DNA from 2 places in the Nonomuraea sp. B5E05 genome. Region 1 is predicted to be linked to the other one. Evidence: predicted binding sites of a transcription regulator. Region 1 holds the regulator's gene; the other holds the start of a gene.

What was found. The regulator HrcA, encoded in region 1, represses chaperone genes, less so after heat shock. The targets are predictions, from matches to a motif close to TTGGCACTCTCNNNNNGAGAGTGCCAA.
Region 2: the regulator HrcA is predicted to act here: its motif matches at 6,764-6,790, upstream of groES (co-chaperone GroES).

The regions. Positions count from the first base shown of each region.
Region 1 covers NZ_JBDPMJ010000001.1:308,632-324,020, reverse strand. Annotated here, with positions in the region: gene ABGB01_RS01515 (16S rRNA (uracil(1498)-N(3))-methyltransferase) at 1-499, opposite strand, end outside; gene dnaJ (molecular chaperone DnaJ) at 501-1,646, opposite strand; gene hrcA (heat-inducible transcriptional repressor HrcA) at 1,658-2,671, opposite strand; gene ABGB01_RS01500 (hypothetical protein) at 3,280-3,798, shown strand; gene ABGB01_RS01495 (DUF3097 domain-containing protein) at 3,816-4,622, shown strand; gene ABGB01_RS01490 (RNA-guided endonuclease TnpB family protein) at 4,637-5,836, opposite strand; gene ABGB01_RS01485 (DUF4870 domain-containing protein) at 5,980-6,996, shown strand; gene hemW (radical SAM family heme chaperone HemW) at 6,993-8,213, opposite strand; gene ABGB01_RS01475 (transcriptional regulator) at 8,515-9,201, shown strand; gene ABGB01_RS01470 (pyruvate, phosphate dikinase) at 9,198-10,808, shown strand; gene ABGB01_RS01465 (histidine phosphatase family protein) at 10,888-11,472, opposite strand; gene ABGB01_RS01460 (hypothetical protein) at 11,601-11,912, opposite strand; gene ccmA (heme ABC exporter ATP-binding protein CcmA) at 12,118-12,741, shown strand; gene ABGB01_RS01450 (DUF6297 family protein) at 12,738-14,321, shown strand; gene ABGB01_RS01445 (GNAT family N-acetyltransferase) at 14,334-14,828, opposite strand; gene ABGB01_RS01440 (hypothetical protein) at 14,875-15,180, shown strand; gene ABGB01_RS01435 (acyl-CoA thioesterase) at 15,177-15,389, shown strand, end outside.
Region 2 covers NZ_JBDPMJ010000005.1:47,116-62,504, reverse strand. Annotated here, with positions in the region: gene ABGB01_RS11320 (GuaB3 family IMP dehydrogenase-related protein) at 1-104, opposite strand, end outside; gene guaB (IMP dehydrogenase) at 109-1,590, opposite strand; gene ABGB01_RS11310 (helix-turn-helix transcriptional regulator) at 2,072-3,082, shown strand; gene ABGB01_RS11305 (DUF5319 domain-containing protein) at 3,122-3,499, shown strand; gene ABGB01_RS11300 (sigma-70 family RNA polymerase sigma factor) at 3,609-4,244, opposite strand; gene groL (chaperonin GroEL) at 4,672-6,291, opposite strand; gene groES (co-chaperone GroES) at 6,363-6,677, opposite strand; gene ABGB01_RS11285 (class I SAM-dependent methyltransferase) at 7,081-8,259, shown strand; gene ABGB01_RS11280 (hypothetical protein) at 8,514-10,325, shown strand; gene tsaD (tRNA (adenosine(37)-N6)-threonylcarbamoyltransferase complex transferase subunit TsaD) at 10,361-11,392, opposite strand; gene rimI (ribosomal protein S18-alanine N-acetyltransferase) at 11,385-11,816, opposite strand; gene tsaB (tRNA (adenosine(37)-N6)-threonylcarbamoyltransferase complex dimerization subunit type 1 TsaB) at 11,828-12,475, opposite strand; gene ABGB01_RS11260 (aminoglycoside phosphotransferase family protein) at 12,554-13,483, opposite strand; gene ABGB01_RS11255 (class F sortase) at 13,516-14,052, opposite strand; gene ABGB01_RS11250 (hypothetical protein) at 14,056-14,730, opposite strand; gene tsaE (tRNA (adenosine(37)-N6)-threonylcarbamoyltransferase complex ATPase subunit type 1 TsaE) at 14,898-15,356, opposite strand; gene ABGB01_RS11240 (alpha/beta hydrolase) at 15,356-15,389, opposite strand, start outside.

The DNA.
Region 1 (15,389 bases):
GCCCCAGCGCCGCCTCCGACAGCAGCCGCTCGACGTGCGAGGTGGAGGCGAGGTCGGCGACCTCGGGCAGGCGGAACCTGCGGGCCTGTTTGCCCGCCTCACGTGCCGTGGACCGCCAGCGCCCCAGCGCCTTGGCGACCTTGTCGCCCTTCCACTGCGTGACGCTCCGGGCGGCCGACCACGGCACGATGACGTCGACGCCCGCCTCGGTCATCATCTCGACCGCCAGCTCGCCCCTGTCGCCCTTGGGCAGCCCCTGGACGACGACCAGCCGCCGGCTGGGCGGCTCGACGGTGTGCCGGCCGATCACGTCGAGCCTGAGCGCGTCCTTCAGCACCTCGCGTACGACGCACTCGGCGACGGAGCCGGCGCCGTCGGTCAGGTCGACCCGCTCGCCGGCCCGCAGGCGCCTGACAGAGGCCGCGTGGCGCCCCTCCGGGCCGTCGAGCGTCAGCTCCGTGCCGTCCAGCTCCCGCGACAGGAAGACGGGGACGGTCACGTCACCTGCCGTTGAAGGCGTCGCGCAGGCGGGAGAAGAAGCTCTGCTGCCCGGGGGCGAACTTGCCGGGAGGCCGCTCCTCGCCGCGCTGCCTGGACAACTCGCGCAGCAGCTCCTCCTGCGCCGTGTCGAGGCGGGTCGGCGTCTCGACGTTGACGTGGATCAGCAGGTCGCCCCTGCCGGACTCGTTGAGCCGCTGCACGCCGCGCCCGTACATCGTGATGACCTGGCCCGACTGGGTGCCCGGGCGGACGTCGATCTCCTCGGCGCCGTCGAGCGTCTCCACCGTCAGCACCGTGCCCAGCGCGGCGGCCGTCATCGGGATCTGCACGGTGCAGTGGAGGTCGTCGCCGCGCCGTTCGAAGATCTCGTGAGGCCGCTCGACGATCTCGAGGAACAGGTCTCCGGGCGGGCCGCCTCCGGGACCGACCTCGCCCTCGCCGGCGAGCTGGATGTGGGTGCCGTCCTCGACGCCCGCGGGGATGCGGACCTTGATCGTCCGCCGGGTGCGCACCCGGCCGTCGCCCGAGCACTCCTGGCAGGGGTTGCGGATGATGGTGCCGAACCCGCCGCACTGCGGGCACGGCCGCGAGGTCATGACCTGGCCCAGGAACGAGCGGGTGACTTGGGAGATCTCGCCGCGCCCGTTGCACATGTCGCACGTGTCGGGGTGGGTGCCGGCCGCCGCGCCCGCGCCCTGGCACACCTCGCAGATCACGGCCGTGTCGACGACCAGCTCGCGGGTGGTGCCGAACGCGGTCTCGCGCAGGTCGAGCTCGACCCTGATGGTGGCGTTGCGGCCCCTGCGGGCACGCGAACGGGGGCCCCTGGCGCCGGCCGCGGTGCCGAAGAAGGCGTCCATGATGTCGCTGAAGGGGAAACCCGCGCCGAACCCGCCGGCTCCGGCGCCCGCACCCGCTCCGGCGCCGCCGAAGGGGTCGCCGCCCAGGTCGTACATCTGGCGCTTGTTCGGGTCGGACAGCACCTCGTAGGCCTGCGTGATCTCCTTGAACCTGTCCTGGGTCTCAGGATCGGGGTTCATGTCGGGATGCAGCTCGCGGGCGAGCCGGCGGTAGGCCTTCTTGATCTCGTCCTGACTGGCGTCAGGGCGCACCCCGAGGGTGGCGTAATAGTCGCTGTTTGCCACTTATCGACCTCTTAAGATGCAGCCAGGATCTGGCTGACGTAGCGTGCCACCGCGCGCACGGCGCCCATCGTCACTGGATAATCCATCCTCGTGGGTCCCAGCACCCCGAGCCGGGCCAGTTGGTTGTCGCCAGAACCGTATCCGGTCGCGACGATGGATGTGCCCCGCAGGTAGGGGTTTTCCGAGCCGATGCGCACGGTGAGCGCGGACGGGGTGTCGGACGTGGTCTCGCCGAGCAGCCGCATGAGCACCACCTGCTCTTCCAGCGCCTCCAGCACGTCGCGGAGGCCGGTGGAGAAGCCGGCGCCGGCGAGGTTGGCCGCCCCGGCGAACACGATCTTCTCGTCGTGCCGCTCCACCAGGGTCTCGAGCAGCACCGACAGGATCGTCGCCACGACGGGCCGGTCTTCGGCGGGCAACCGTTCGGGCAGGTCGGCCACCAGGTCAGGCACGCTGGCCAGGCCGCAACCGTCGAGGCAGGAGTTGAGCACGGCGCGCAGGTGCGCGATCCGCGCCTCCTCCACCACCTCGGGCAGCTCGATGACCCGCTGCTCGACGCGGCCGGTGTTGGTGATCAGCACGAGCATGACCCGCCGGTCGTTCAGCGGGACGAGCTCGACGTGCCGCACCGTCGAACGGGTCAGCGTCGGGTATTGCACCACCGCCACCTGCCTGGTCAGCTGCGCGAGCAGGCGAACCGTGCGGGTCACCACGTCGTCGAGGTCGACCGCGCCCGCCAGGAACGTCTCGATCGCCCGGCGCTCGGCCCCCGACAGCGGCTTGACCTGCGAGAGCCGATCGACGAACAGGCGGTAGCCCTTGTCCGTCGGCACCCGGCCCGCGCTGGTGTGCGGCTGAGTGATGTATCCCTCCTCCTCCAGCGCCGCCATGTCGTTCCTGACCGTCGCCGGGGAGACCTTCAGATTGTGGCGATCGGCCAGCGCCTTGGAACCCACCGGTTCGTTGGTCGACACGTAGTCTTCGACAATGGCGCGGAGCACCGCCAGCTTCCGTTCGTCAAGCACGCGCTCACCTCCTGCCCTCGTGCCATGGGGAAAACACAGGCTCTAGCACTCTGTGTTCCCGAGTGCCAAGTGTACGGCTCTCGCCCACAAGGTGCGATAACACCGTGTCCCGTCCCGCTTCTAGCTTCCAGGAAGGGACAGGCCTCACACTTGCGCACATGACCGACGATTCCCAGCCCCCGTCGTCCAACCAGCCGCCAGGGCAGGATCCCGACCAAGGTCAGCCCCAACGCCCGCAGTACGGCCCGCAACCAGGCTCCCAGCCGGGCCACACCCCCCAACCAGGCTCCCAGCCCGGCTACGGCCCTCAGCCGAGCTCCCAACCCGGCTACGAGCCTCAGGCGGACTCACAGCCTGGTTACAGTCCGCCGCCTCAGTTCGGGCATCCATCGCCACCCTATGATCAGCCCTCGGGCTACGGTCAGCCTTCGCCGCACGGGCAACCGCCCTACCACAGCGGGCCGTACGCGCGACAGCCGCACCACAGCCAGCCCGGGCCGTACGCGCAGCAACCCCGGTACGGCCCGCAACCCCCGTTCGGCCCGCAGCCGCAGTACGGACCTGATGGCAGGCCACCCCGGTTCCCGCCCCGCATCGACCCGAAGGCCGTGACGCCGCCCCTGTGGTGGCTGGCAGCCGTCTGGGGCGTGGCCGCCGTGTGCCTGATCACCGCCGCCGTCATGTTCGGCGGCGGGACCGGCGCGTCCGGCCTGGCGCCGACCAAGGCGTTCGCGTCCGGCGAAAGCGTCACGGTGCCGATCGACCCCGCGGACAGACCGGCCGTCTACATCGCCAGCGACACGGCCGTCCACTACTCGTGCGAGATCTCCGGACCGGCCAGGCTGGCCAAGACCACGGGCCTTCCGAGGGTCACGGAGGGTGGCACGGTCTGGCAGCAGTTCCTCGTCATCAACGCGCCCGCCAGGGGCGACTACCGGCTGATCTGCACCCATCAGGAGCAGGCCGCCGTACGGTACGGCATCGGGAAGGACGCTTCCTCCACGGGCGGCGGGACGACCACCCCGTTGCTGATCGGCGGCGCGGGGCTGCTCGCCGCCGTCATCGGCACGGTCGTCGTCCTGGCAGGCCGGGGTGCGTCGCGCAGGCGCCTTGCGGTCGGCGGGTGATTTGCTACCGTCCCCGTGTGTACGAGGGCGATGTACTGGCGGGGAATTGGCGTCGGCCGGGCAAGGGGAAGATCCCGAAAGTGCCCGCCGAGCTGGAGCTCGTCGTGGAAGACGCCGACAGCGGCTTCTGCGGCGCCGTCGTGGCCTGCGACAAGGAGGCCGTCACGCTCGAAGACCGGTTCGGCAAACGCCGGCTGTTCCCGCTCGCGCCCGCGGCGTTCCTGCTCGAGGGCAGGCCCGTGACACTCGTACGCCCGGCGGCGGCCCCCACGGGCGCCAAACGCAGCGCGTCGGGCTCGATCGCCGTCCAAGGGCTGCGGGCCAGGGTGGCCAGGGAGAGCAGGATCTACGTGGAGGGCGTGCACGACGCCGCCCTCGTGGAGAAGATCTGGGGTCACGACCTGCGGGTCGAAGGGGTCGTGGTCGAATATCTGGAGGGCGTGGACGATCTTCCCGCCATCGTGGCGGAGTTCGGTCCCGAGCCTGGCCGCCGTCTCGGAGTGCTGGTCGACCACCTCGTGCCCGGCTCCAAGGAGAGCCGGATCGCCGCCGAGATCACATCACCGGACGTGCTGGTCGTGGGGCACCCCTACGTCGACATCTGGCAGGCGGTCAAACCGTCCGTGCTGCGCATCCCCGGCTGGCCGGACGTGCCGCGCGGAGTGCCTTGGAAGGAAGGCGTGATCGCGGCCCTGGGCTGGCGCATGGAGCCCGCGCAGGCATGGCGGCGCATCCTCGGCGCCGTCTCGAGCTACACCGACCTGGAGCCGGAGCTGCTCGGCCGGGTCGAAGAACTGATCGACTTCGTGACGGAGGCATCTTGACTTCCTCCCCACGCCTAAAGGCGGGGGATTCCAACCTTCACAGGTTGGGTTTCCTGCTTCGTGGGCGACTGCACCCGGGCGGACCCGGAGTGTCTGACATCACCTCCACAGGCAGACACGGCAAGACCTGCCGCCAGGATGTTCTTCGCGGCGTTGACGTCCCTGTCATGCAGGGTGCCGCAGCCCGGACAGGTCCACGTCCGGGTGGAGAGCGAGAGCGTTGCGAGCAGGTGTCCGCAGTCGGAGCATGTCTTCGAGCTGGGGAACCAGCGGTCCACGACGATCAGGTGGCGTCCGTACTTGGCCGTCTTGTATTCGAGCATGCGGCGGAAGGTGCCCCAGCCGCAGTCGGAGATGGCCTTGGCCAGGCTCCGGTTGCGGACCATGTTCTTCACGGCCAGGTCTTCGATCACGATCACGTCGTGGTCGCGGACCAGCCGCGTCGAGGTGCGGTGCAGGAAGTCCGCCCGGGACGCGCGGACCTTGCGGTGGGCGCGGGCGACCTTGGCTTTCGCCTTGGCCCGGTTGTTCGAGCCGCGCTGTTTACGGGCCATCCGGCGTTGGTAGCGGGCCAGGTTGCGTTCTCGTTCGGCCAGGCTGCGAGGGTTGGCGATCTTCTCGCCGCCGGATGTGACCACGAAGTCCTTGACCCCCAGGTCCACGCCGAGCACGCCGCCGGCAGGGGCGGCCTGATCCGGGTCGTGGGCCTCGGCGGCGAAGCTGACGTACCAGCGTCCGCACGGGTCGCGGGAGACGGTCACCGTGGACGGGTTGATCGTGGCCGGGTCGATGTCCGGCCACGACCACACGAACGCCAGTCGCGTGTTCATCTTGGCCAGGAACAGTTGCCCGTCGCGGTAGCGGAACCCGGAGCGGGTGTATTCGGCGCCCTGGCGGCCGGTGCGGGACTTGTAGCGCGGATATCGGGCGCGTCCGGCGAAGAAGTTGGCGAACGCCTTCTGCTGAGTGCGCAGCACCTGCTGAAGCGGGACCGAGGACACCTCGTTCAGCCAGGCGAACTCCTCGGTCCGCTTGAGCTGGGTGAGGAAGGCGTTGGCCTGCGGCACGTTCGTGGATGCCCGTTCGGTGTGCCAGCGGCGGTGCCGCCAGGCGAGCGTCTGATTCCACACCACGCGCACACAGCCGAACGTGCGGTTGAGCACCGCTGCCTGTTCGGGGGTCGGGTAGGCCCGGCACTTGTACGCCGTCCGCACACTCAAGATCTTAGCAGCCGACTCCACGTCTGCTTAACGCCATTCCGCCTTGACGGCGGACTGACGTCCTGTGCGCCGCTACGCGGCAGGTTCGCTTTCCTCCCCCGGGCTGAAGCCCGGGGTCTCCAGCGAAGGAACGAGAGATGAGCCAGGATCCCCAGCCGCCGCCCGACGACGAACGCACCCGCAAGGTGTCCGCGTCGGACCTCCAGCCGGACCACGGCTCCGGCCCTCAGCCCCCGGCCCCCGGCCACCACCCGGGTTACGGCGGCCAACCCGGCTCCCACCCCGGCTACGGCCCTCAGCAGGCCTCCCAACCCGGCTACGGCCCTCAACCAGGATCCCAGCCCGCATACGGCGACCAACCCGGATACGGATCCCAACCGCAATCCCAGCCCGCATACGGCGGCCAGCCCGGATACGCTTTGCAACCCGGTTCCCAGCCCGGCTACGGCGGGCAGCCCGGCCATACGGGCCAGCCGGGCTACACCGGCCAGCCCGGGTACGGCAGCCAGCCCGGGTACGGCCCGCAGCCCGGGTCCGAGCCCGCCTACGGCGAGCAGCCCTACGGCCGGATGCCCGACTCCGAGCCCATCTACGGACCCCAGCCGCCCGGCTACGGCGGGCAGCCAGGCTATGGGGGGCAGCCCGGGTACGGGGAGCAGCCAGGCTACGGCGGGCAGCCCGGCTACGGTCCGCCTCCCGGTTACGCACCGCCGCCCGGCCAGGGCCAGGCCCCGGGATACGGCGCTCCCCCGCCCGGCTACGGCCCCTCCCCCGGCCACGCCTACCCCGGAGGCTCCCGCGAGCCGTACGTCCCCGGCCGTTACGGCCCTCGCCCGGGGACCGACGACACCTCGCTGGCGATGATCGCGCACCTTCTGGGCCTGCTGGCCTCCTGGATCGGTCCGCTGGTCATCTACCTCATGAAGAAGGACGAGTCGCCGTACGTGCGGGACCAGGCGGCCGAGGCGCTCAACTTCCAGATCACGATGTTCATCGGCTATCTCATCTCGAGCATCCTGATGATCGTCTTCGTCGGCATCCTGCTGCTGCCGGTGGTCTGGATCGTCTCGTTGATCTTCCACATCCAGGCGGCCATGGCCACGAACAAGGGACAGATGTACCGCTATCCGTTCGCCATCCGCATGATCACCTAGACGAGCAGATCCCTGATGAGGGCGTCGGCCAGCAGCCGCCCCTGGAGCGTGAGCACCATCAGCCCCGACCTGAACGGCCCGGGCTCGAGCAGCCCCCGCGCCAGCGCGCTCGCCACAGCGGGACGCGCGGCGGGCGCGACCTCGGCGAGCGGGTAGCCGGACGCCAGCCGCAGCTCCAGCATCAGGCGTTCGGCGTCGCGGTCGCCGGTGTCCAGCACCTCGCGGGCATGCGCGGGCGAGACGCCGCCGGCCAGCCGCTGGGCGTAGGCGGCCGGGTGTTTGACGTTCCACCAGCGGGTGCCGCCGACGTGGCTGTGCGCGCCGGGACCGGCGGCCCACCAGTCTCCGCCGGTCCAGTAGAGCAGGTTGTGCCGGCAGCGCGCCGCGTCGGAGGTGGCCCAGTTGGACACCTCGTACCAGCGGAAACCTGCCTGCGACAACTTCTCGTCGGCGATCAGGTAGCGGTCGGCGGCCACGTCGTCGTCGGGCATCGGCAGCTCGCCCCGCCGGATCCTGGCCGCCAGCCTGGTGCCGTCCTCGACGATCAGCGAGTACGCCGACACGTGGTCGGGCCCGGCCTCGATCGCCGCGTCCAGCGAGGCCCTCCAGTCGTCGTCGGACTCGCCGGGCGTGCTGTAAATCAGGTCGAGGTTGACGTGCTCGAACCCGGCCGCCCGCGCCTCCCGCACGGCCGCGGCGGCCCGCCCCGGCGTGTGCCCGCGGTCGAGCACCTGGAGCACGTGCTCGCGGACGCTCTGCATGCCGAAGCTGACCCGGTTGAACCCGCCATGGCGGAGCTTGTCGAGGGAGGACGGGGTGACGGACTCCGGGTTGGCCTCGGTCGTCACCTCGGCCCCCGGCCGGAGCCCGAACTCCGAGCCGATCGCGCTCAGGATCCTGGCCAGGTCTTCCGGAGGCAGCAGTGTGGGGGTGCCCCCGCCGAAGAACACCGTCCCCACCGGCAGCTCGGCCGTGCCCAGGACGCGGCGCGCGAGCCGGATCTCCTCGACGACCGTGTCGGCGTAGTCGCGGTGGGAGGCGCCGGGGCCGAGCTCGGCGGCGGTGTAGGTGTTGAAGTCGCAGTAGCCGCAGCGGGTGACGCAGAACGGCACGTGCACGTAGAAGCCGAACGGACGCTCGCCGAGCCCGCTCAGCGCGCTCGCGGGCAGCTCGCCCGTGGCGGGCGCGGGATCGCCGTCAGGCGGGGTGGATGGCACGCCTTCCAGTCTGCCCGCCCCGCGGGAGTGCTCCGGCTTCGGGCGTTGACGAAGCGCTCGTCGCCATGCCCTTCAGATGACAACATCATCTGGATTGTGAGAGCATCTCAATCATGTTCTGGCGGGAAGAAGCGGTAGAGATACGGCCGGCACGGATCCGGCAGGCGCGGGAACGCGCAACGGCGGCGAGGCGGGAGCCCATCGAGCAGGGCTCACGGGCGGAGACCCGGCGCGCGGTGGACGACGGAGCCATGACGGCAGCCGACACCGCACACGGCGCGCGGTCGCGAAGGACCACACCATGAGCCGGCCCGCACCTGGTGACCCGGCACGGCACGCGGTCGAGAAGGGCAACTCCGTGAGCCGGCCCGCACCTCGCCGCACCGAGACCGGGCTGCTCGTGCTCCATGCACTGCGCTGTGTCGGCCATGCCGGCCTCACCCGTGTGGCCGCGGCCACGGGCATGGACGAGTCCGAGGTCGAGTCCGAGCTGATCGATCTCGCGGTCGCCGGTCTCGTCACGCATCTGGCCGACGGGTTCAACGTATGGGGCCCGACGGATGCCGGCCGGGTCGCCGACGCCGAGTGGATCACCGATGAGCTCGAATCAGGTGGCGCGCGTCCCGCTGTCACCGCGGCCTACGAGCGCTTTCTCGTACTGAACCCGGAACTGCTCGATCTCTGCACGGCCTGGCAGCTGAGGCCCATCGACGGCGTCATGACCGTCAACGACCACAGCGACCCCGCGTACGACACTCGCGTCCTCGACCGGTTCTCCGCCCTGGACCAGCGGGCCGCGGTCGTCTGCGCCGAACTGGCCGCGGCGTTGCCGCGCTTCGGCCGCTATCGAACCCGCCTGACCGAAGCCCTTGATCGTGCCCACTCGGGCGAGCTGGAGTACGTGGCCGACCACGTCGCCGCCTCCTACCACACCGTGTGGGCCCAGCTTCACGAGGACCTGCTCGCGACGCTCGGGATCCCCCGGTGAGGTGGGTCCGGCCGCTGTCCGCGCGGGCCGAGGAGCCTGCGGAGGTTCTCGGGGCCAAAGCACGCGGCCTCGTGGTCCTGCACCGTCTGGGGTTGCCGGTGCCCGCCGGGTTCGTCGTCACCGTCGAGGCATGCCGGGCGTTCATGCGTGAGGGCCGTCTTCCCGCCGGACTGGACGGGGAGCTCGCGATCGCCATGACCGGCCTGGAGGCCGCGACGGGACGCAGGTTCGGCGGGGCTCAGGCGCCGTTGGCCGTGTCGGTACGCTCCGGGGCGAGCGTGTCGATGCCCGGCATGATGAACACCATCCTGAATCTCGGCCTCACGACCGCAGCGTCAGCGGGATTGGCCGCCGAAACCGGCGACGCGCGGTTCGCGCTGGACTCGCGGCTGCGGTTCTTGTCGAGCTTCGCGTCCGCGATCACGAACACCGACGCCATGGGAGTGGCCGCCGACCCCGGCGGAGCCCCAGGCGACGGGGACGCACAACTGATCGAAGCGGTCGAGGAGCTCATCCGGCAACGAGCCGGCCGGCCGATCCCTGACGACGCGGCCGAGCAGCTGGAGCTGGCGGTCGAGGCCGTCTTCTCGTCGTGGGACGCACCTCGGGCGCGTACGTACCGCGAACTGCATAACATCCCGCACGATCTCGGCACAGCCGTGATCGTGCAGGCGATGGTGTACGGGAACCGTGACGACCGCAGCGGCACCGGAGTCGCCTTCAGCCGTGACCCCAACACCGGGGAGAACATCCCGTACGGTGACGTCCTGTTCAGGCGCCAGGGCGAAGACGTCGTCTCAGGCCGATCGCCGACCCGTCCCCTGCACGAACTCGCCGGCCGGGAACCGGCCGTGTGGACCGCCCTGATCGAAGCCCTGCGCCGGGTCGAGGGGCATTACCGCGATGCGTGCTACGTCGAGTTCACCTTCCAGGCCGGCGAGCTGTGGCTGTTGCAGGTCCGGCCCGGCCGGTTCGTCGGAGGCGCCGCCGTTCGCGTCGCGACCGAACTCGCCGACGAGTGCCTCATCACCCGGCGAGAAGCGCTGCTCAGGGTCTCACCACGCCATCTGCGGCACGTCCGCACGCCCCGCATAGCGGCCTCGGCGAAGGCTGACATCGTGGCCCGGGGAGTGGGAGCCTGTCCCGGAGTCGCGGCAGGCAAGGTGGCGACCACGACCGAAGCGGCGGTGCGCATGGCCGCCGACGGTCCGGTCATCCTGGTGCGCCCGGAGACATCCCCGCACGACATGCGCGGCCTGGCCGCCGCCACGGGCATCGTCACCGCGCGCGGCGGGTCGGCCAGCCACGCCGCGGTCGTCGCACGGGCGATGGGAAAGCCCGCCGTCGTCGGCGTCGCCGGCCTCGTCGTCGATGTCGCCGCCGCCTCATGGAGAGCCGATGGGCACACCGTCAGCGAAGGCACCCTCGTCACCATCGACGGGACCAGCGGCGAGGTCGCCCTCGGCAGCCCTCCCGTCTCCACGGACGCGGCCGACGCCCACCTGCGCCGGCTCCTCGCCTGGGCGGACGACGTGTCGGGCGATCACTCCGAACGCGAGGAGGCCCAACGCCTCACCGCCGCCCACGCCACCCTCCGTCACGACTAGCGCGCCGGCTCCGAGCCACGTCCTCACCAGGGCGGGACCCGCGGGAGAACGCCACCCGGAGTCGGGGCCCCGCCGTCTCTCACGGCCGGACGCTCGGCCCGAATCCGGTCCAGCGCAGGTCGGCCGGAAGGTGACCCATGTCGTTGTAGAGCAGCACGGCCGGCGCGGCGCCGTCGTAATAGTCGATCGCGGTCAGCGCCGTGTTGCCGCAGCCCAATCCCAGCCACCGAGCCGGCGGTGCGTCGAGGGCCTGCCGCACCAGCCAGGCGACCTGGTAGGCATGCGTGACCAGGACCTCGTGGGTCTCGGTCTCTGCAGGGCGCGCGAACCGATCGATGAGGGCATCCGCGAGTCTCGCGCCCGCGGCCGCCTCCGCGGCGTCGTAGCCATCGAAGAAGCCCGCCCACGCCGGCGGTATGTCCTCCGGCACGTGTGGCACATGGTCGACCAGCTCGGCCGCTTCGCGCACGGGAGCCGCCAGACGCTCGCCGATGATCTGCGCTGAGCGCACCGCCCGGGACAGGGGCGAATGCCACACCGCATCGACCGGCAGGCGGGCGAGCCGCTCCGCCACCAGGTGCGACTGCCGCTCCCCCACGTCGGTGAGCTTCCCGAACGGGTCGGCTGCGCCATGCCTCACCACGTACAGATGCCGAGTCGCCATCACGATCCCTTCAGATGTTTTCAACATCCCGATGTCATGAACATTCTAAATGAGATCGCCGCACGCCAGGAATCAGGCGTCCTTGAACATCCCTTGGATGGCTGCGCAGGAACCACCTCAAGACCTGGCTAGCAGCCACCCTCCGGCGCTCCCGGGTTGAGCTGCGACTCCGCGTCGAAGCCCGCCAGCTGTAACAACGTCTCCAGCGCCGCCTGCCTGGACTCCTCGACCGAGTCACCCCGCTCACCGAAACACTCGGCCGCCACGTCGAGCACCGCCGTCAACACGGCCGCGTCGGGATAGGGCACATCGACGAGCACCGTGCCGTCATCACCCTCCTCCCCTGGCGAGCCCAGATGGTGCCGCAGCAACCTCCGGGTCTCCTCAGCCACAGCGACCCCCAGCACCGCAGCACGCTCGAACCGCTCAGAAGCGATCACGTCACCCTCCCATCGCACAGGTGTTCGGTATCGAAGGTAGAGGGCGGCACCGACAGAATCCCTTACGCACACGGCGATCGCCGCCCTCCAGGACGGTGCTCGCACCCTCCGCGCCCACACGGCATCGCCGCCGCACGGGATGGCCATCTCCACACGGCGACGGTCCGCGTGCCGCGCGGCCCGCGCGATTGGGTACCCTCGAACGGTGTACGAGCCGATCATCGAAGTGACAGATCTCGCGGTGGAACTGGGCGCCAATCCCGTGCTGCGGGATATGCGGCTGACCGTGGCGCCGGGCGAGATCGTGGCGGTGGTCGGCCCCAACGGGTGCGGCAAGTCGACGCTGCTCCGCTGCCTGGCCGGCCTCCAGCCCGCCACGTCCGGCGAGGTCCGGGTGTTCGGGGAGCCGCCGGCCGACGACGCCCGTTTCTGGGCCCGGGTCGCACTGCTGGGCGACGAGCCGGCCTGGTATCCCGGGCTCACCGCTCGCGAGCACCTGGAGCTGATGGGCGCGGTGCACGCCACGCCCCGCATGGCCGTGGACACGGCGCTCGACGTGTTCGACCTGGTGGAGCGGGGCGACGCGGTTCCGCTGAACCTGTCCACCGGCCAGCGCCAGCGCCTCTGCCTGGCCGCCACTCTGCTCAGGCCGAGCACGCTGCTCCTGCTCGACGAGCCGGAACGCGGGCTCGACTCCGCCTTCCGTTCGCGACTGGCCGGGCTGCTCGGCGACTACGCGGCCGAGGGCGGCACCATCGTCATGGCCACGCATGACGAGGGCCTGGCCTCGCACGCCCGCCAGGTCTCTCCCTCAGGAGTCACCACATGACAGGCCCGCACCCGCCCCAGATGTCCGGATCCGAGACCGGCGTGCGGTCCGTACGCGCCTACCTGCGTTCGCGCGGCCGCGCCCCCGTGAGCCTGGCCGATCGCTATGTCACCGTGTTCGGGCTGGCGATGCTGGTCGCCGTGGCCGGTCAGCCCATCTCCACCATGGTCGGCGGTTTGGCCGGATCCGCCGAGCCCGGTCGCATGGGGGCGGGCGTGGCCCTGGTGGCGCTGGCCATGGCCGGTTTCCTGGCCGCCGCGAGGGCGGCTGGGCCGGTGCTGCTGCCCGCCCCCGACGCGACCTGGCTGCTGCTCTCCCCGCTGCACCGGCGGCATCTGCTCGGCCGCACGGCGCGGGCGCTGACCGCGGTGGCGGTCGTGGCCGGTCTCCTGCTGGGACTCTGCACGCTGGCCGTGCTGGGCGCGCCCGACCAGCTCGTGTGGCGGCTGCTCGCCGCGCTGGCGCTCGGCGTCTCGGCGGCGGTGGGCGGGATGGCGCTGGCGGTGCTCGGCCAGGCCTTCCCGTCGTGGCAGGTCTGGCTGACCGCCGCGATCGCCGCGCTGGTGGTGCTGGCCGTGGTGGCCATGAGCGGTCAGCTGCGTTCGGCGCTGGCGATCGCGGCGGGCGCGCCGCCGCCCGTGGTCGCGGCCGCCGTCGCGGGCGGCGCCGTAATCTCTGGGCTGCTGGCAGGGCGGGCGTGGGCGGCGCTCGGCCGGATCCCCGCGCGCACCCTGGTCAGCGCCTCCACCCGGGCGGGCCATGTGGCCAACGCGACCGTGACCCTCGACCCCGGCGCGCTGACCTGGATCGCCGAGGACAACCACTGGCGGGCCAGGAAACTCGGCTCGCGCCGCTGGCCGTCGTTGCCCGCCCCGCTCGCTCTGGCCTGGCAGGACTGGCTCCGCCTGGCCCGCAGGCCCCGGCGGCTGGCGACCATGACGGCGACGGCCGCACTGCCCGCCGTGCTGGCCCAGGCGGGCGTCACGAGCGTGGCGCTCTGGGCTGCCGTGCTGGCGGGGGCGCTGGCCGTGGCCTGCACCGGCGTGACGGGGGCGCGCAGAGACAACGACAACCCGGCCATGGCCCGGCTGATCGGCGTGGGCCGGCGCCCGGCGCTGGCGGCCCGCGCCGTGCTTCCCACGCTGCTGAGCACCGCCTGGACGACCCTGGCTCTGGCCGGGCCGGCCCTGATCGCCGGCGGCTTCCCTGGAGCGGAGGCCGTGGCCGGCGGGGCGTGGGCAGGGGAGGCCGTGACCGGCGGGCCGTGGTCTGGGGCGTGGTGGTTGCTCGGGCCGCTGGTGGCTCCCGCCCTCGCGGCAGGGGCGCTGCGGATGGCCAGGCGCAGCCCCGTCGATCATTCCATGCCGGTGATCGACACCCCGGCCGGCTCGATCCCGACCGGGCCGCTGATCTGGGCGGTCACGGGTGCGGATCTGGCCGTGCTGGGATGCCTGCCCGCCCTGTCGGCGCCGCTGGTTCCCGCGAACGGCCTGGGCGCCCTCCTCGCGACTCAGGGCGTGGCGAGCGCGCTGGTCCTGGCGGGTTACGTGCTGCGCGCCGGCACGCGCAAGGCAGGGTAGTCCCTTCGCTGCTCAGGCGACGTACACGTCGCTCGGCACGCCCCCGTACGGGATCGTGCGGTCCTTGCGCATGCCCGCCTTCTCGGCCACCTTCCGCGACGGCTCGTTGACCTCGCGGATCACCGCCACGACCGGGCCGCCCAAGCCCTCTCCCACCCGCAGCGCCGCCTTGGCCAACTCCAGCGCGTATCCCTGCCCCCATGCCGACGGCCGGAAGCGGTAGTACAGGTTGAGCACCTCTTCCCGGTCCACGACCGCGCGGCGCAGGCCGCCGAAGCCGAGCACATGCGACTCTCCCGTGCGGCGCACCGCCCAGTAGCCGAGCCCTCGCTCTTCCCAGTCGGCCAGCCACAGGTCCAGCATGGCCCGGCTGGACTCCACGTCGGTCACGGGACCGTCGGGGTGGTAGACGCTCGTCCGCGGATCCGAGTGGATCTCATGGACGGCGTCGAGATCGTCGGCGGTGACACGGGAGAGGACCAAGCGTGCCGTCCGTACCACTTCCACCCTTACAGGGTAATATGTAAAATCGCTGAGCAATTGAGACCGATTGATGGGCGATGTGATGGACGTACCGAAGCTCCAATCCTCGTTGCGGCTCATCGCCCGCGGGCTGGAAGAGCTGGCCGCCGCGCTGGGCGAGCCGGAGTCGAGCGAGGACGAGCGCACGGCACGCGTCATCGAGGAGTGGGGGCGGCGCGGGCTCACCCAGAAGGAGGCGTCGGCGCTGTTCCAGCGGCACGGATTCGCCCCGCAGACGACGGGCGGGTGGGCGCGCGGCGACTGGGTGGAGATCGGCGATGACGGCCTGCGCTATCTCACCGCCCGATCACTCGCCTGGCTGGAGGAACGATCATGACCTTTTCGGTGCGCATCGCCGTGCGCGGCTACGAGCTCGACGGGCAGGGCCACGTCAACAACGCGGTCTATTTCCAGTACGGTGACCACGCCCGCTGGGAGTGCCTGCGCGAGGCCGGCATCTCGGTCGACGACCTGTGGGACGACGGCATCGGCCCCGTGACCCTGGAGAACACCATCCGCTACCACCGCGAGCTGCGCGCCGGCGAC
Region 2 (15,389 bases), on a different contig from region 1:
TCCTCCGGGTCACGGGTGCGCCGCGAGGGCACCAGCCCGATCTCGTCAAGCGAGTATGCCCGCCGCCCGGTCTTGCCCCGGCCGATCTCCACCTGCTGAGTCATGAACTTACCTTCTGTGATAGTTCGGAGCTTCCACCGTCATCTGGATGTCGTGGGGGTGGCTCTCCTTGAGACCTGCCGCCGTGATCGGCATGAGCTCGCAGTCGGTGTGCATCTGCGAGATCGTGCGGCAGCCGGCGTACCACATGCCCTGGCGCAGCCCGCCGATGAGCTGGTGGGCGACGGCCGCCACCGGGCCGCGATAGGGCACCTGACCCTCGATGCCCTCGGGGATGTATTTGTCCTCGCCGCCGACGTCGGCCTGGGCGTAGCGGTCTTTGCTGAAAGAGGCGCCGCCGCGTTCGCGGTTGCGTACGGCGCCGAGCGAGCCCATGCCGCGGTAGGACTTGAACTGCTTGCCGTTGATGAAGATCAGTTCGCCGGGCGACTCCTCGCACCCCGCGAGCAGCGAGCCCAGCATGACCGTGTCGGCGCCGGCGGCGATCGCCTTGACGATGTCACCGGAATATTGCAGGCCGCCGTCGCCGATCACCGGCACGCCCGCGGGCGCGCACGCCTTGGAGGCTTCGTGGATGGCGGTCACCTGCGGGGCGCCGACCCCGGCGACCACCCGCGTGGTGCAGATGGAGCCAGGGCCCACGCCCACCTTGACCGCGTCGGCGCCCGCGTCGACCAGCATCTGAGCGCCCGCCCTGGTCGCGATGTTGCCGCCGATGACCTCGACCTTGCTGTTGGCCTTGATCTTGGCGATCATGTCGGCCAGGCCCTTGGAATGGCCGTGGGCCACGTCGACCACCACCACGTCGACCCCGGCCTCGATCAGCGCCTTGGCCCGCACCTCCGCGTCACCGCCGACGCCGACGGCCGCCCCCACGATGAGCCGGCCGTCGGCGTCTTTGGTGGAGAGAGGGTACTGCTCGCTCTTGGTGAAGTCTTTGACCGTGATCAGGCCGCGCAGCCTGCCCTCCGTGTCGACGAGGGGCAGCTTTTCGATCTTGTTTTTCCTGAGGAGGGCGAAGGCGTCGTCACGCGACACCCCCACCGGCGCGGTGACCAGCGGCATCTTGGTCATGACCTGGTGCACGGGCCGCGACTGGTCGGTCTCGAAGCGCATGTCGCGGTTGGTCACGATGCCGACCAGCGTGCCCGACACGTCGGTGACGGGCACCCCCGAGATCCGGTAGGTCGCGCACAGCCGCTCGACGTCGGCCAGCGTGTCGTCGGGGCTGCACGTCACCGGATTGGTGACCATGCCGGCCTCGGACCGCTTGACCAGATCGGCCTGCTGGGCCTGCTCGTCGACCGACAGGTTGCGGTGCAGGATGCCGATGCCGCCCTGCCGCGCCATGGCGACCGCCATGCGGGCCTCGGTCACGGTGTCCATGGCGGCGGAGACCAGCGGGATGGACAGCGTGACGCCACGGGACAGGCGGGACCTGGTGTCGGCGTCACCTGGTTGGAGATCCGAATATCCGGGCACCAGCAGCACGTCATCGAAGGTCAAACCGATCTCGGTGAACTTGGACATGCTGCGGCCCCTCCTGCCGATGCGCTGATGCAGCCAAGTCTAGGGCCTGCCTCCAAAAGCGCATTCATGGCCTCGGGCCCGGCGCGGCAGAAAGTTCCCCGGCCTCACGGCTCAGCGCTGGAGAGTCAGTGCCGGGAGCACGATGACCCCCACGGTCCGTCGTACTCCCGGCATCTCACGGCGCTGGGGGATGGACGGTCGGTGACCCGCCCCACCCCCCAGCCACCGGCATCCAGGCGTGGCGGCGCGTACGCACCACCGAACCCCCCTCCGCGTCCTGATGGGCGGCGCAGCCACGCCTGCTTCGGGATGCCGACGCTAGGTAAAGCCTGGGTCACTCACCGGCACATCGCAAGGTGAAAACGTGCAATTGCACGAAGTTGCACGCCTCCCCCGGCCAGTCGGCGGAACGAGCGGACACGGGCGCAATGCGGCGTTATTCTCGCGGCACGCCCGTGTCCCCCCTACGGAGCCGCCCACGATGCGCAACGAGTCCAGAGCCGCGTCAGATCCCTATGAGACGCTGGGCCTCGACCCTGCCCAGAGGGCTCTCTACTCGACGGTGTTGCGCCTGCACAGAGCCACCCGCACCGACCTCGCGCAGGCCATCGACGGCCCCGTCGAGAAGGTCACCCGCCAGCTCGACGACCTGGTCAAGCTGGGCGTGGTGGACGAACGGTCGGGCGAATACCTGGCCCGCCACCCCGCGGCGGCGCTCGGGCGGGTGATCGCCGAGCGGCTCGACCGGCTGGCCGAGGAGAGCCGGATGATCGATTCGGCGCTCGCTTCCATCCGGGGTTTGATCCACGACTACGACGCCGGCCGCGACTATCAGAGCGGGCCTTTCACTGTGGAGATGTTGAACGGGGCCGACGTCCTGTTCGAGAGTGTGGTCGGCATGGCCGTGCAGTCACCGCCGCTGGAATTGCACACAGCAATCCCGGATGAACGCACAATGAGCGATTTTGCTCGTAAATTTGCGGATCCATGGATTGATGCGCAGCAACGAAATCTTCTTGCCGTTCATGCGATCTTGCCGGTTTCCGCCCTGACACTCCCGGGCGTACGCGATCTGCTGACCCGCCTGGTGGAAGCCGGCGGCAACGTGCGCACGCTGGATCGTGTGCCGAGCTGGTTCATGGCCGCCGGCGCCGACGTGGCCGGCCTGCCCGCGTTCTGGGGCGGCAACCTGCCCGACCACGCCTACCACTTCTATCTCGTGCGCACGCCGATCGTGGTGGGCACGCTCCGCGCGCTCTTCAACGAGTTGTGGAGCCGCGCCACGCCCCTGCCGTGGGGGCGCGGGATCGACGGGATGGCGCAGGTGCTGCGCCTGGCCGCCCAGGGCCTGTGCGACGAGTCGATAGCCCGCCAGCTCGGAGTCTCGGTCAGGACGGTACGCGCCAGGTTCGCCGGCGCCATGGCCGAACTGGGCGCCCAATCACGATTCCAGGCAGGCGTGGAAGCCGCCAGGCGCGGATGGCTGAGGTAATGTCCACCGCTCGGGCCGCATCGGTCATATGGTGGGAAGGTGCTGGAAGACGTCCCCCGCGACCCGTTCGCGGACGACCCTAACGACCCTTCCTCGGCGATGGGCGCCCTAGACGACGCCGAGCCACTCACCGCGGCCGAACGCGACGAGGCCATCACCGACCTCGCCGACGTCGAGGTCTTCCGCTCCCTGCTCGAACCGCAGGGAGTGCTGGGCCTCGTGCTCGACTGCCCCGAATGCGGCGAGCAGCACTTCTTCGACTGGGAGCTGCTGCGCGGCAACCTGCGACAGATGATCGAGAAAGGCCAGCCGCAGGTCCACGAGCCGGCCTTTCACCCTGACCCGGCCGACTACGTCAGCTGGGAATACGCCAGAGGCTATGTCGATGGCGTCATCGACACGGAGGAGCGCCGCTGATCCACGTCGTCGAGCAGCACGGCCAGCAACCGTGCGGCCGGATCGCCTGAGTCGGGCATCTCTCCACGACCGAGCGCGTCGAGCAGCGCATCGGTCTCGTGCTCTGGGGTCAAGCCGACTCCAGCTCGGCCATCTGCCGCAACCTGGCCAGCGCCCGATGCTGGGCGACGCGGACCGCACCCGGTGACATGCCGAGTACATTACCGGTCTCCTCCGCCGAAAGCCCCGACACCACCCGCAGCAGCAACAACTCCCGCTGGTTCTCCGGCAGCCTGGCCAGCAGCCTGCGCGCGTGCTCCACCTCGATGTAGCGGACCACCGTCTCCTCGGGCCCAGGCCCGTCGTCGGGCCCGTCGGGCAGGTCCTGGGTCGGAACGGCCGAGCGCACGGAGCTCCGCAGCGCGTCGGCCACTTTGTGCGAGGCGATCCCGAACACGAAGGAGGCGAACGGCCGCCCCATGTCGCGGTAGCGCGGCAGCGCGGACAGGACCGCGATGCACACCTCCTGGGCGACGTCATCGGCAATGTGATATTGCCCAGAAACCCTGCCCAGCCTGGCACGGCAATACCGCACCACCATCGGACGCAACTCGCCGAGCAGAGATTCGATCGCACTGCGATCTCCCTGCACGGCGAGGCTCGTCAGTTCCCTAAGGTCGGAGTCATCCGTCCGTGCCGGAAGTCTCGACGCGAGCCTTACCCCAATTTTGGCGTCGGCGACGCTTCCCTCGCTCACGATAGGCATGATGCCCGCACTGATCCGGCCTGTCGTCATGGCGAACGGCTACGGATTGGTCACATTGAAGCGACGATAACTATCGGTAATCAAATGGGCACACTACGGCGAAACGGCTGACATAATGTTTCATCCCATAACCGGGAATGCACGACATTTGTCAGACCGCCGACGCATATCACCCTCTACCGGTTTACTGCAATATTCCACCTTTTCCCCCACTTCTCCCCAGAACCCTGCGCCCTCCCGCACCGCGAGCCCTCAGCGGAGACGACGGCGACGCCTGAGCAGTGGAGTCCACGCCGTTGACCGCGTCAACGCAGAGCTAGCCGGTGCCCGGAGGGCGTCGTCCCCGGGACCCGCCGGGAGCGCGGCGAACGCGAACGGCCCGCACCCCCGGAGGAATGCGGGCCGTGACGCGAAGCGGGAGAAGCGGTCAGTGGCCGTGGCCGTGACCGTGACCCTGGCCGTCGGCCGGGGCCTCCTCCTCGGGCTTTTCCACCACGAGCGCCTCGGTCGTGAGCAGCATGCCCGCGATCGAAGCGGCGTTCTGCACCGCCGACCGGGTGACCTTGACCGGGTCGATGACGCCCTGCGCGATCATGTCGCCGTATTCGCCGGTCGCGGCGTTGAGGCCGTGACCGGCCTCCAGCTCGGCGATCTTGTGGGTGACCACGTAACCCTCGAGACCGGCGTTCTCGGCGATCCAGCGAGCCGGCTCGACCAGCGCGCGGCGCACGATGCCGACGCCGGTGGCCTCGTCGCCGGACAGCTCGAGGTCGTCGAGGCCCTTGGCGACGTGGATCAGCGCGGTGCCGCCGCCGGAGACGATGCCCTCCTCGATCGCGGCGCGCGTCGCGGAGATCGCGTCCTCGAGGCGGTGCTTCTTCTCCTTGAGCTCGACCTCGGTGGCGGCGCCGACACGCAGCACGCACACACCGCCGGCGAGCTTGGCCAGGCGCTCCTGCAGCTTCTCGCGGTCCCAGTCGGAGTCGGACTGCTCGATGGCAATCTTGATCTCCTTGACGCGGTCCTCGATGGCCTGCGCGTCACCGGCGCCGTCGACGATGGTGGTGTTGTCCTTCGTCACCACGACGCGGCGGGCCTGGCCGAGCACCTCGAGACCGACGTGCTCCAGCTTGAGGCCGACCTCCTCGCTGACGACCTGGCCGCCGGTGAGGATGGCCATGTCCTGCAGCATCGCCTTGCGGCGGTCACCGAAGCCCGGGGCCTTGACGGCCACGGAGGTGAAGGTGCCGCGGATCTTGTTGGTCACCAGGACGGCCAGGGCCTCGCCCTCGACGTCCTCGGCGACCACGAGCAGCGGCTTCTTCGTCTGGGCGATCTTCTCCAGCAGCGGCAGGAAGTCCGCGATGGAGGCGATCTTGCCCTGGGTGAGCAGGATGTAGGCGTCCTCGAGGACGGACTCCATACGCTCGGGGTCGGTCACCATGTAGGCCGACAGGTAGCCCTTGTCGAACTGCATGCCCTCGGTGAACTCGAGCTCCATGCCCATGGCGTTGGACTCTTCGACGGTGAGCACACCGTCCTTGCCCACCTTGTCGAACGCCTCGGCGATCAGGTCGCCGATCTGCGCGTCCTGGGCGGAGATCGTCGCAACGTTGGCGATCTCCTTCTTGTCCTCGACCGGCCGGGCGCTGGCGAGCAGCTTGTCGCTGATCTCCTTGGCGGCCTTGTCGATGCCGCGCTTGAGCGACAGCGGCGAGGCACCGGCGGCCACGTTGCGCAGGCCTTCGCGGACCATCGCCTGGGCCAGCACCGTCGCGGTGGTGGTGCCGTCACCGGCGATGTCGTTGGTCTTGGTGGCAACTTCCTTGGCGAGCTGGGCGCCGAGGTTTTCGTAGCGCTCGTCCAGCTCGATCTCACGAGCGATGGTCACACCGTCGTTCGTGATCGTCGGCGCACCGAACTTCTTGTCGATGACGACGTTGCGGCCACGCGGGCCAAGGGTCACCTTCACGGCGTCCGCGAGGGCGTTCACGCCACGCTCAAGCGCGCGGCGGGCGTCCTCGTCGAACTCCAGGATCTTCGCCATAGCTGAAAGTCCTCTCCTAGCGTCGAAAGCCCCGGTCGCCCCTTGGAGCGCCCGGGGCTCGACGCACCGGCTTACTTCTCGATGATCGCGAGAACGTCGCGGGCGGAGAGCACGAGGTACTCCTCGCCGCCGTACTTGACCTCGGTGCCGCCGTACTTGCTGTAGAGGACGATGTCGCCCTCGGAGACGTCGAGCGGAATCCGCTTGTCGCCGTCCTCGTCCCAGTTGCCGGGGCCCACCGCGAGGACCTTGCCCTCCTGCGGCTTCTCCTTGGCGGTGTCCGGGATGACCAGGCCGGAAGCGGTGGTCTGCTCGGCCTCAAGCGGCTGAACCACAATGCGGTCGCCGAGCGGCTTAACGGGAACCTTGGTGGCGGTCGTCACGATCGGACCTCCCCTTCAGATTTGAATGATCTAGAAGAGGCGACCAGCTGGGCCTGCCGTCGCGGGTGTCAGACCTGCCTCGTCGCACGTTGGCACTCTCAAGGGGAGAGTGCCAACAGGAAACATATGCAAGAGGGGCTTGACAGTCAACACGAACGCGTCTGCTGAGAGCGATCAGAGTGCCGGCAACAGGGCTCTATCAGCGTAATGGCCGGTCATGCAGGGGTTCGTAAAGATCCTTCTGCCGCGAGATTCACGAGCGCGTGTCGCGCCGTCCTGACAGCCCGGCATCTTCTGGTACGCGACCGGCCCGCCGTTCCACGCTACCCCCGCGCCCCACCGATCCGGCCGCGTCCCCGCGCCGCGCGGGTCGAGTGCGTCCCCGGTGCCGCTAACGTCGTGTGACGTGGACCTCGACGCCTTCAACGAGCTGCTGACCCCGCGCGGGCGGCGGGCGCTCGCGGAGGCCGGCGAGCTCGCCGGCGCCGACCCGGTGGCCGCCGCCACGAGGCTGCGCAGGACGTACGACGCGGCGCTCACCTCGGCGGCGCTCACCCAGGCGGGGCTCAGGGAGCGTGCCACGGCCAAGTTCGGCGAGGACGCCCGGCTGATGTACTTCACGCCGCACGGCCTGGAGCAGGCCACCCGGACGGAGGTCGCCGGGCACCGCGCCGCCCGCCTGGTGGCCGCCGGCGGCCCCGGGCCCAGGGTCGTGGACGCGTGCTGCGGCATCGGCGGCGACCTGCTGGCGCTGGCCCGCGCGGGCTGCACCGTGGAGGCCGTCGACACCGACCCGCTGACCGCCGCCGTGGCCAGGGCCAACGCCGAGGCGTTCGGGCTGGACGACCGGGTGACGGTGCGCGTGGCCGACGCGGCCGGCGTCGAGCCGGAGCGCTACGACGTGCTCTTCGCCGACCCGGCACGGCGTACGAGCAGGGGCCGCACGTTCGACCCCATGGCCTACTCGCCGCCCTGGCCCGTTGTGCTCGACCTCGTCTCCAGGGCCCGTACGGCCTGTCTCAAGGTCGCCCCCGGCATCCCCTACACGTTCATCCCCGAAGGGGCCGAGGCCGAGTGGGTGTCCTTCAAGGGCGAGGTCAAGGAGGCGACGCTCTGGACCGGGGCCGACCGGAAGGCGGACCGGCGGGCCACCCTGCTGCCCGGCGGCCACACCCTCACCGCCACGGGCGTCCAGGCCGCCACGGGCCCGCCGGGCCGGTACGTCTACGAGCCCGACGGCGCCGCCATCCGCGCGCACCTCGTGGGCGAGGTGGCCGAGATCGTCGGCGGCCGCCTGCTCGATCCGATGATCGCGTACATCACGGGCGACGACCCCGTGGACACCCCATGGGCCACGAGATACGAGATAGACGACGTACTCCCGTTCTCGCTGAAGAAACTACGCGCCGCACTCCGAGAGCGGAAAATCGGAAATGTCACTATCAAGAAGCGCGCCTCAGCCGTCGACATCGAACGCCTGCGCAGCGATTTGCGACTCAACGGGGACAGAACAGCCGTCGTCATCCTGACCCGTATTCTTGATAAACCATCGGTCATCATCTGCAATCCGCCATCACCCCGCTGAGCTGGCATCTCGGGCATTCTTCGGTTTCGATCGATCTTTCCATTCGGCGCTGACGGACCTTGATCAAAAGGCTAAGGTGGGCGGGCGGGAGTTCTCCCCAGTGCGGTTAACCGTGTTCTCGCTCTTTCATCTGCAAACCTGACCTACCCCACCGCTGCGCGGCAGACCGTCGGCGAGCGAAGGAGCTTTCGGTGGATCATTCCAACCACACCACCCTTCTCCAGGCAGGCGGCCATCTGGCCATTTCAGAGAGAATGCGAGACCTACTGCAGCGCGCCTCCCAGGATCACGTCTACGAGCAGCGCACGCAGGGCGCCATGCTCGACGAGATCCGCCAGCGGCTCGAAGGCATGGAGTGGCTCCTGCGCGAGGTGCGCGAGCGCGAGCTCGGCGGCCTGAGCGGCACCCTTGAGGCGGTCAACGGACGGCTGGACGACATCACCGCCAAGCCGCCGATGTGGGCCGAGGGCCTGGCGCAGCACGTGGAGGCGGTCCGCGACCACGTCGACGCCGTCGGCGAGCGGGTGAGCGGCGTGGACGCCCGCGTCGCCCCGGTGTCCGAGCTGCCCAGCCTGCAGGCCGGCGTCGGCGCCGTCGGCGAGGGCGTCGACGAGGCGCTCAACCGCCTGCAGGCGGTGCTCGACACCGCCGACGGCATCACCAAGGGCATGTCCGACTTCACCGCCAGGCTGACCACGCTCAGCTCCAGCATGGAGGCCGCCGCCGGCCGCTTCACCAGGCTCGACCGGTCGATGGCCGACCTGGCCACCCGCACCGACCGCGTCGAGGGCGTGATCAGCGATCTGTCCGAGGGCATCGCCGACTCGGCCGAGCAGACGCGGGCCCGCCTCGACGCCGCCGAGCAGCGCATGGCGGCCCGCCTCGACGAGACCGACCAGCGCCTCACCGCCCGGCTCGACGAGGCGGGCCAGCACCTCACGACCCGGCTCGACGAGACCGACGAGCGGCTCACCGTGCGCCTGGAGGGCACCGACCGGCGCCTGACCGCCCGGCTCGACGAGACCGACCAGCGGCTGGCCAGGAGCCTCGTCGAGGCCGACGAGCGGCTCGCCATCCGGCTCAAGGAGGCCGACGACCAGCTCACCGGCCGCCTCTCCGACGTCGAGCAGCGGCTCACCGCCAGGCTCGACGAGACCGACCGCCACCTGGCCGTCCAGCTCGGCGAGAGCGAGCAGCGCCTGACCGCCCGGCTCGGCGGCGTGGACGCCCGGCTCGACCGGGCGGAAAGCGCGCTCACCGGCCTCGACACCAGGGTCGCCGACTTCGGCGGCCGGCTGGAGTCCGCCGACGAGTGCCTGGCCGACATCGACACCAGGATCGACGGCCTCGACACCCGGGTGGGCGGCGTTGACAAGCGTCTCGCGTCGATGGACGGCCAGCTCGGCGCGGTCGACAAGCGCCTGGGCATCCTCGACGGCCACCTGGGCCGCCACGACGACCGCTTCGACGCGCTCGACGTACGCGTCGACGCCCGCTTCACCGCGCTCGACGAGCGCATGGCCGCCACCGAGCAGCGCGTGGGCGAGAGCACCACCCGCACCGAGGGCCGCTTCAACCGTCTCGACGGCCAGATGGACGCCATCGACGAGCGCCTCGGCGAGGCCGAAGAGCACCTGAGCAGCCGCTTCGACGCCATCGACGGCCACCTCGGAGGGCTCGACAGCCGCTTCAACGTCCTCGACACCCACGTCAACGGCCTGGCCACCCGCGCCGAGCAGGCCAGGGAGCACCTGGAGTCCGTCGACGACCGCATCGAGTCGGTCAACCAGCGCGTCGGCCAGCTGCCCGCCGCCCTGGCCATCCCCGAGCGGGTCGGCGAGCTGATCCGCTCGCAGACCGGCGACCAGGCCGAGCGGCTGGCCACCGCCGCCACCGCGCTCACCGAGCTGGTCAGGACACGTCCCGACCGCGACGAGCTGGCCGAGACGGTCACCGGCATCGTCCAGCCCGCCGCCGAAGACCTCAACAAGCGTCTCGGCGCCCTGGAGGAGACCATGCTGGCGCTGGCCGAGGCCCTGCTCCGCCCGACCAGGTCGAAAGACTGACCGCTCGCGCGGGCACGCGCCGGCCTGCCCGCGCCCTACACGTGGACCGTCGTGATCGGGAGCGAGGAGTCGGCCGGGATCTCCAGGGTCGAGGGGGTGACGCCGGCCGCTACCAGATCGGAACCCAGGGCGGCGACCATGGCGCCGTTGTCGGTGCACAACCCGGGCCGCGGCACCCGCAGGCGCACTCCGGCCGCCTCGCAGCGCTCCTGCGCCAGCGTGCGCAGCCGGGAGTTGGCCGCCACACCGCCGCCGATCAGCAGATCGTCCACCCCGTATTTCCTGCACGCCTGCAGCGCCTTGCGGGTCAGCACGTCGACCACGGCCTCCTGGAACGAGGCGGCGACGTCGGGCACGTGCACGGCCTGCCCTGACGCCTCGCGGGCCTCGACCCAGCGTGCCACGGCCGTTTTGAGCCCGGAGAAGGAGAAGTCGAGCGTGCCGTCGTCGATCTTGCCGCGCGGGAACGCGATCGCCTCGCCGGAGCCCTCGCGCGCGGCCCTGTCGATGTACGGTCCGCCGGGGAAGGGCAGCCCCAGCACCCGCGCCACCTTGTCGAACGCCTCACCGGCCGCGTCGTCCACGGTGGAGCCGAGCGAGATCACGTCTTCGGCGACGTCGGGCACGAGCAGCAGCGACGAGTGGCCGCCCGAGACCAGCATGGCGACGCACGGCTTGGGCAGCGGCCCGTGTTCCAGCTGGTCGACGGCGACATGGGCGGCCAGGTGGTTGACGCCGTAGAGGGGCACGCCGAGGCCGAGCGCGTAGGACTTGGCCGCGGCCACCCCGACCAGCAGCGCGCCGGCGAGCCCTGGGCCCGCGGTCACGGCGACGGCGTCGATGTCGGAGAACGTCAGCCCGGCCTCGGCCAGGGCGGCCTCCACGGTCGGCGTCATGGCCTCCAGATGGGCGCGCGAGGCGACCTCGGGCACCACGCCACCGAACCTGGCGTGCTCCTCCATGCTGGAGGCGATGGTGTTGGCCAGCAGCGTGTGACCCCTGACGATGCCGATGCCGGTCTCGTCGCAGGAGGTCTCGATCCCCAGGACCAGCGGTTCGTCAGCCATCGAGCTTCCTTCTCATCATGATCGCGTCGGTGCCGTCGTCGTAGTAGCGGCGGCGGGTGCCGATCTCCTCGAACCCGAAATGCCGGTAGACCATCTGCGCGCGCGCGTTGTCGGCGCGTACTTCCAGGAAGATCTCCCGCGCTCCCCTGCGCTGGGCCTCGGCCAGCAACTCGGTGAGCATCGCGCTGCCGATGCCGGTGCCCTGGTGTTTCTCCAGCACGGCGATGGTCTGGACGTCGGCCTGGTCGGCCGCGGCGGCGAGCCCGGCGTAGGCGACGATCTCGCTGTCGACCAGGGCCACCACGTAGTGGCGCGTGCGCGGCATGTCGGCCAGCTCGCCGCGCATCATGCCCTCGCTCCACGCGTCGAGCGGGAAGGTGGCCTGCTCGATCGCCATGACCGCCGGCAGGTCGGCCTCGGTCATCGGCCTGAGCTTCACGCCGTCACCCTCTTCGGCGCGCCCGGCACCACGGCGTCGGGCCTGCGCAGGTAGATCGGGCGGGGCGGATCGAGCGGGGCGCCCTCGGCGAGCCGCCCGGCCGCGAGCGCGGCCAGCGCCCCCGCACTGGGGTATGGAGGCACGCCGCTCCCGCTTCCCAAAATTTCGGGATATAGCGCAGCACCCGCCCCCACGACCGGCAGCCCGTCAACCGGCACCTCCGCGGGCCGGTTGACGAACGGCCCTTCGACCCGAGTGCGCATGTCGGCATAACGCCCCCAGAACACTTCTTTGCGCCGCGCGTCGGTGGCCACCAGGAACGGCTCGGCCAGGCCGCTGCCGAACGCGACCGCGTCGAGCGTGCACACGCCGTAGGAGGGCACTCCAAGCGTCGTGGACAACCCCTGCGCGGTCATCAGGCCGACACGCAGCCCGGTGTAGGGCCCGGGGCCACTGCCCGCCACGACGGCCGTGACGTCGCGCAGCGACGCCCCCGACTCGGCCAGGACACGCTCGATGGTGGGGGCGAGCAACTCGCCGTGGCGCCGTGCGTCGATCGTCGTCGACTCGGCGAGCACCCGCTCCCCGTCGTGGAGGGCGGCGGTGACGGCAGGTGTCGCGGTATCAAAGGCCAGGACCAGCACGACTGTTTAGCGTACCCGCCGTCAGGGTCTCTCCCGGCCGTTACCGGTACGCCCGGCGACAAGCCGGTGCGGGACGTGTCAGGCCCAGCCCGTACGCCGCCGCAGCCAGTCGAGCGCCACCACGCCCTGCGCCCGCTGGAACGCCCTGACCGTGGGAAGTCCCGGCGGGTCGGGCAGGCGGCCGTGGTGGACGAAATAGCCGGCCATGGCCGCGACCGTCGCGGTCACGGCGGGATCGGGGTCGGTGCACAGCTCGTACGGCGGCGGCCCGCCCTGCATGCCGACCGACGGCAGCAGGTAGACCCGGTCGACCCAGGGCGCGCCCAGGCAGGCCCACGGCCAGTCGACGAAGTAGACACGATCGTCGGTGAGCAGGATGTTGTCGGCCCGCACGTCGGCGTGGACCAGGGTGTCTCCCGCCGCGGCCGCGGCCCAGCCCGACTCCAGCCCGGCCAGCTCATCGAGGTGGCGCAGCACCCACGGGTCGAGGCCGGTGGTGTCCTCGTCGAGCAGCCTGCCCCAGCCGCCGAACGACGAACCGCGCGTCTCGCCCATCCGCGGCACGTCGATCGGTGAGGGAGTGAGCGCGGCCGACATCTCGTCGAGGGCGGCCAGCACCCGGTCGAGCTGGTCGCGCCGCCACGGCAGCTCGGGCTGCGCGCCCTCGACGTCCTCGAAGACCAGCGTCACCCAGCCGTCCAGCTCGAAACCCGTGAGCAGGCGGGGGGCGGGCACGGACGCGGGCAGCGCTGCCGCGATCTTGAGCTCGTTCTGGTACATACGAACGCTGTCGGCGTTCGGCTCGGGGCCGACGGCCTTGACGAACGCCCGCCTGCCGCCCTCGGTGCGCAGCCGGACGGCGGCCGCCGGCGAGAAGCCGCCGGGCTGCGTCGTCGCCTCCGCCACGCGCCCGCCGAGGAAACGTTCGACCGCCGCGCGCACCGGCGGGTGCACGGCGTGCCACGGCAAGCGGGCGCCGGACGCGGGCGGGATGGTGTCCACGCTCATGTCTCCATCGTCCGGGAGGGCGCAACCGCTTTTCAGGCCCGGGACGCGTACACGATGATGTTGTCCAGGTATTCGCCCTTGGCATAGTCGAACTTGCCGCCGCAGGTGACCAGCTTGAGCCCGTCCTCGACGTAGACGCGCTTGGCGGGGAAGTCGTCCTTGTGCACCTGCTCGATCCCGTCGACCCGGAAGGTCACGGTCTTGCCGTCGCTGCGTTCGACCTTGACGGTCTCGCCCTTGCGTAAGTTCCTGAGCTTGTAGAACACGGCGGGCGCCGTCTTGGTGTCGACGTGGCCGATGATGACCGAGGCGCCCTTCTCGCCGGGCACCGCGCTGCCGGTGAACCAGCCGGCCATCTTCGGCTTCTCGTAGGGCGGCAGCTCGATCTCGCCGTTCTTCAGCAGGTCGAGCTCCATCAGCGGGGCCTCGACGTCGATCGACGGGATGTCGATGCTCTCCGGCACGACGGCCTGTGCGGGGGTGGTGCCGGTCTTGAGGTTGTTGCCGAACGCGACCAGCAGCAGTCCCGTCACGGCGCCCGCGAGCACCACCCGTCCTGGGCGGGCCACGGTCTATGCCTTACGGCGCTTGACCGCAATGCCGACGCCGGCGGCCAGCGCCAGCGCGATCAACGCCCCGGCAGGGCCGAGCGGGATGGACGACTCGTCGTCGGCGTCCTTCGCGTATGTGCCGCCGCCGCCTGCCTTGGGCGCCTTGGTGGGCACGCCGGTCGGGTCGTCGTCGGGCTCGGCCGCGACCACCCTGAGCGTGGCCCTGCCCATGTCGTTGGTGCCGTCGCACTTGACGTCGACGCGGTAGCTGTCGCGCCGGACCGTCCCGGAGATCTGCGCCTCGCCGCGCACCCACGGCGAGCCGTTGGCAGGGGTGGCCGTCGGGGTGGGGGTCACCGACGCCGCGGGGACCGGGTTGAGCGTGACGCCGTTGATGAAGGCCTTGGACGTGGCGGTGCCGGTGTGGGCGGGGCCGCCGGTCGGGACCGGGCAGTTGGCCAGGATCCACACCGTGGACGTCTCGCCCGCGGTGACGCGGTCGGGGTTGAGCTGGACCGAGATGGTCTGCCTGGTGGCCGTGGCGCTCGGGCTGCCGCTGGCGGTCGGGGCGGCGGTGGTGCCGCTGGCCGTGGGCGAGGGTGTCGTTGTCGGATCGGTCTCGGCCGAGGCTGTGCAGCCGGTCAGACCGAGAATGACGATGGCTCCCGCGTACGCGACTCGCCTGACCCTGAGCACCGGCCGCACCCCACTTTGCCGTGTTACACCCCAGCATCCACCAAAGAGATGGATGTCGCCCCTCCTGATACCCAGAAATTCTGGGCGAACCCTAGTCAACGATCATGATTTACATCATCGGCCGGGTACGTCAAGGGTGCCAGCATTGCCGGAACATGACCGCCGTTTTACTCTTCCGGCGGCTCAGACGGCGTGTCGGCCCATCTTTCGCCCACGCCGCGCAGGGTCACGACGCGGGCCTCGTCGCCCGCCTCGCGGTCGATGTGGATCTCCAGCCGGTCGTCGGCCAGGCCCTCGACGAGCCCCTCGCCCCATTCGACGACGGTGACCGACTCCTCCAGCGAGGCGTCCAGGTCGAGGTCGTCGACCTCAAGGTCGCCGCCCAGCCGGTAGGCGTCGACGTGGACGAGCGGCGGCCCCTGGCGCAGGGACGGGTGCACTCTGGCGATCACGAACGTGGGCGAGGTGATCGGGCCGCGTACTTTGAGGCCTTCCGCGATGCCCTGCACGAGCGTGGTCTTGCCCGCGCCGAGCGGGCCCGACAGGACCAGCAGGTCTCCGGGGCGCAGCCGCGCGGCCAGGCGGGCGCCGTAGGCGCGCATGTCCTCAGGGGTCGCGAGCCGCACTAGAGCTCCACCCTCTTCGCCAGGTCGCGCAGC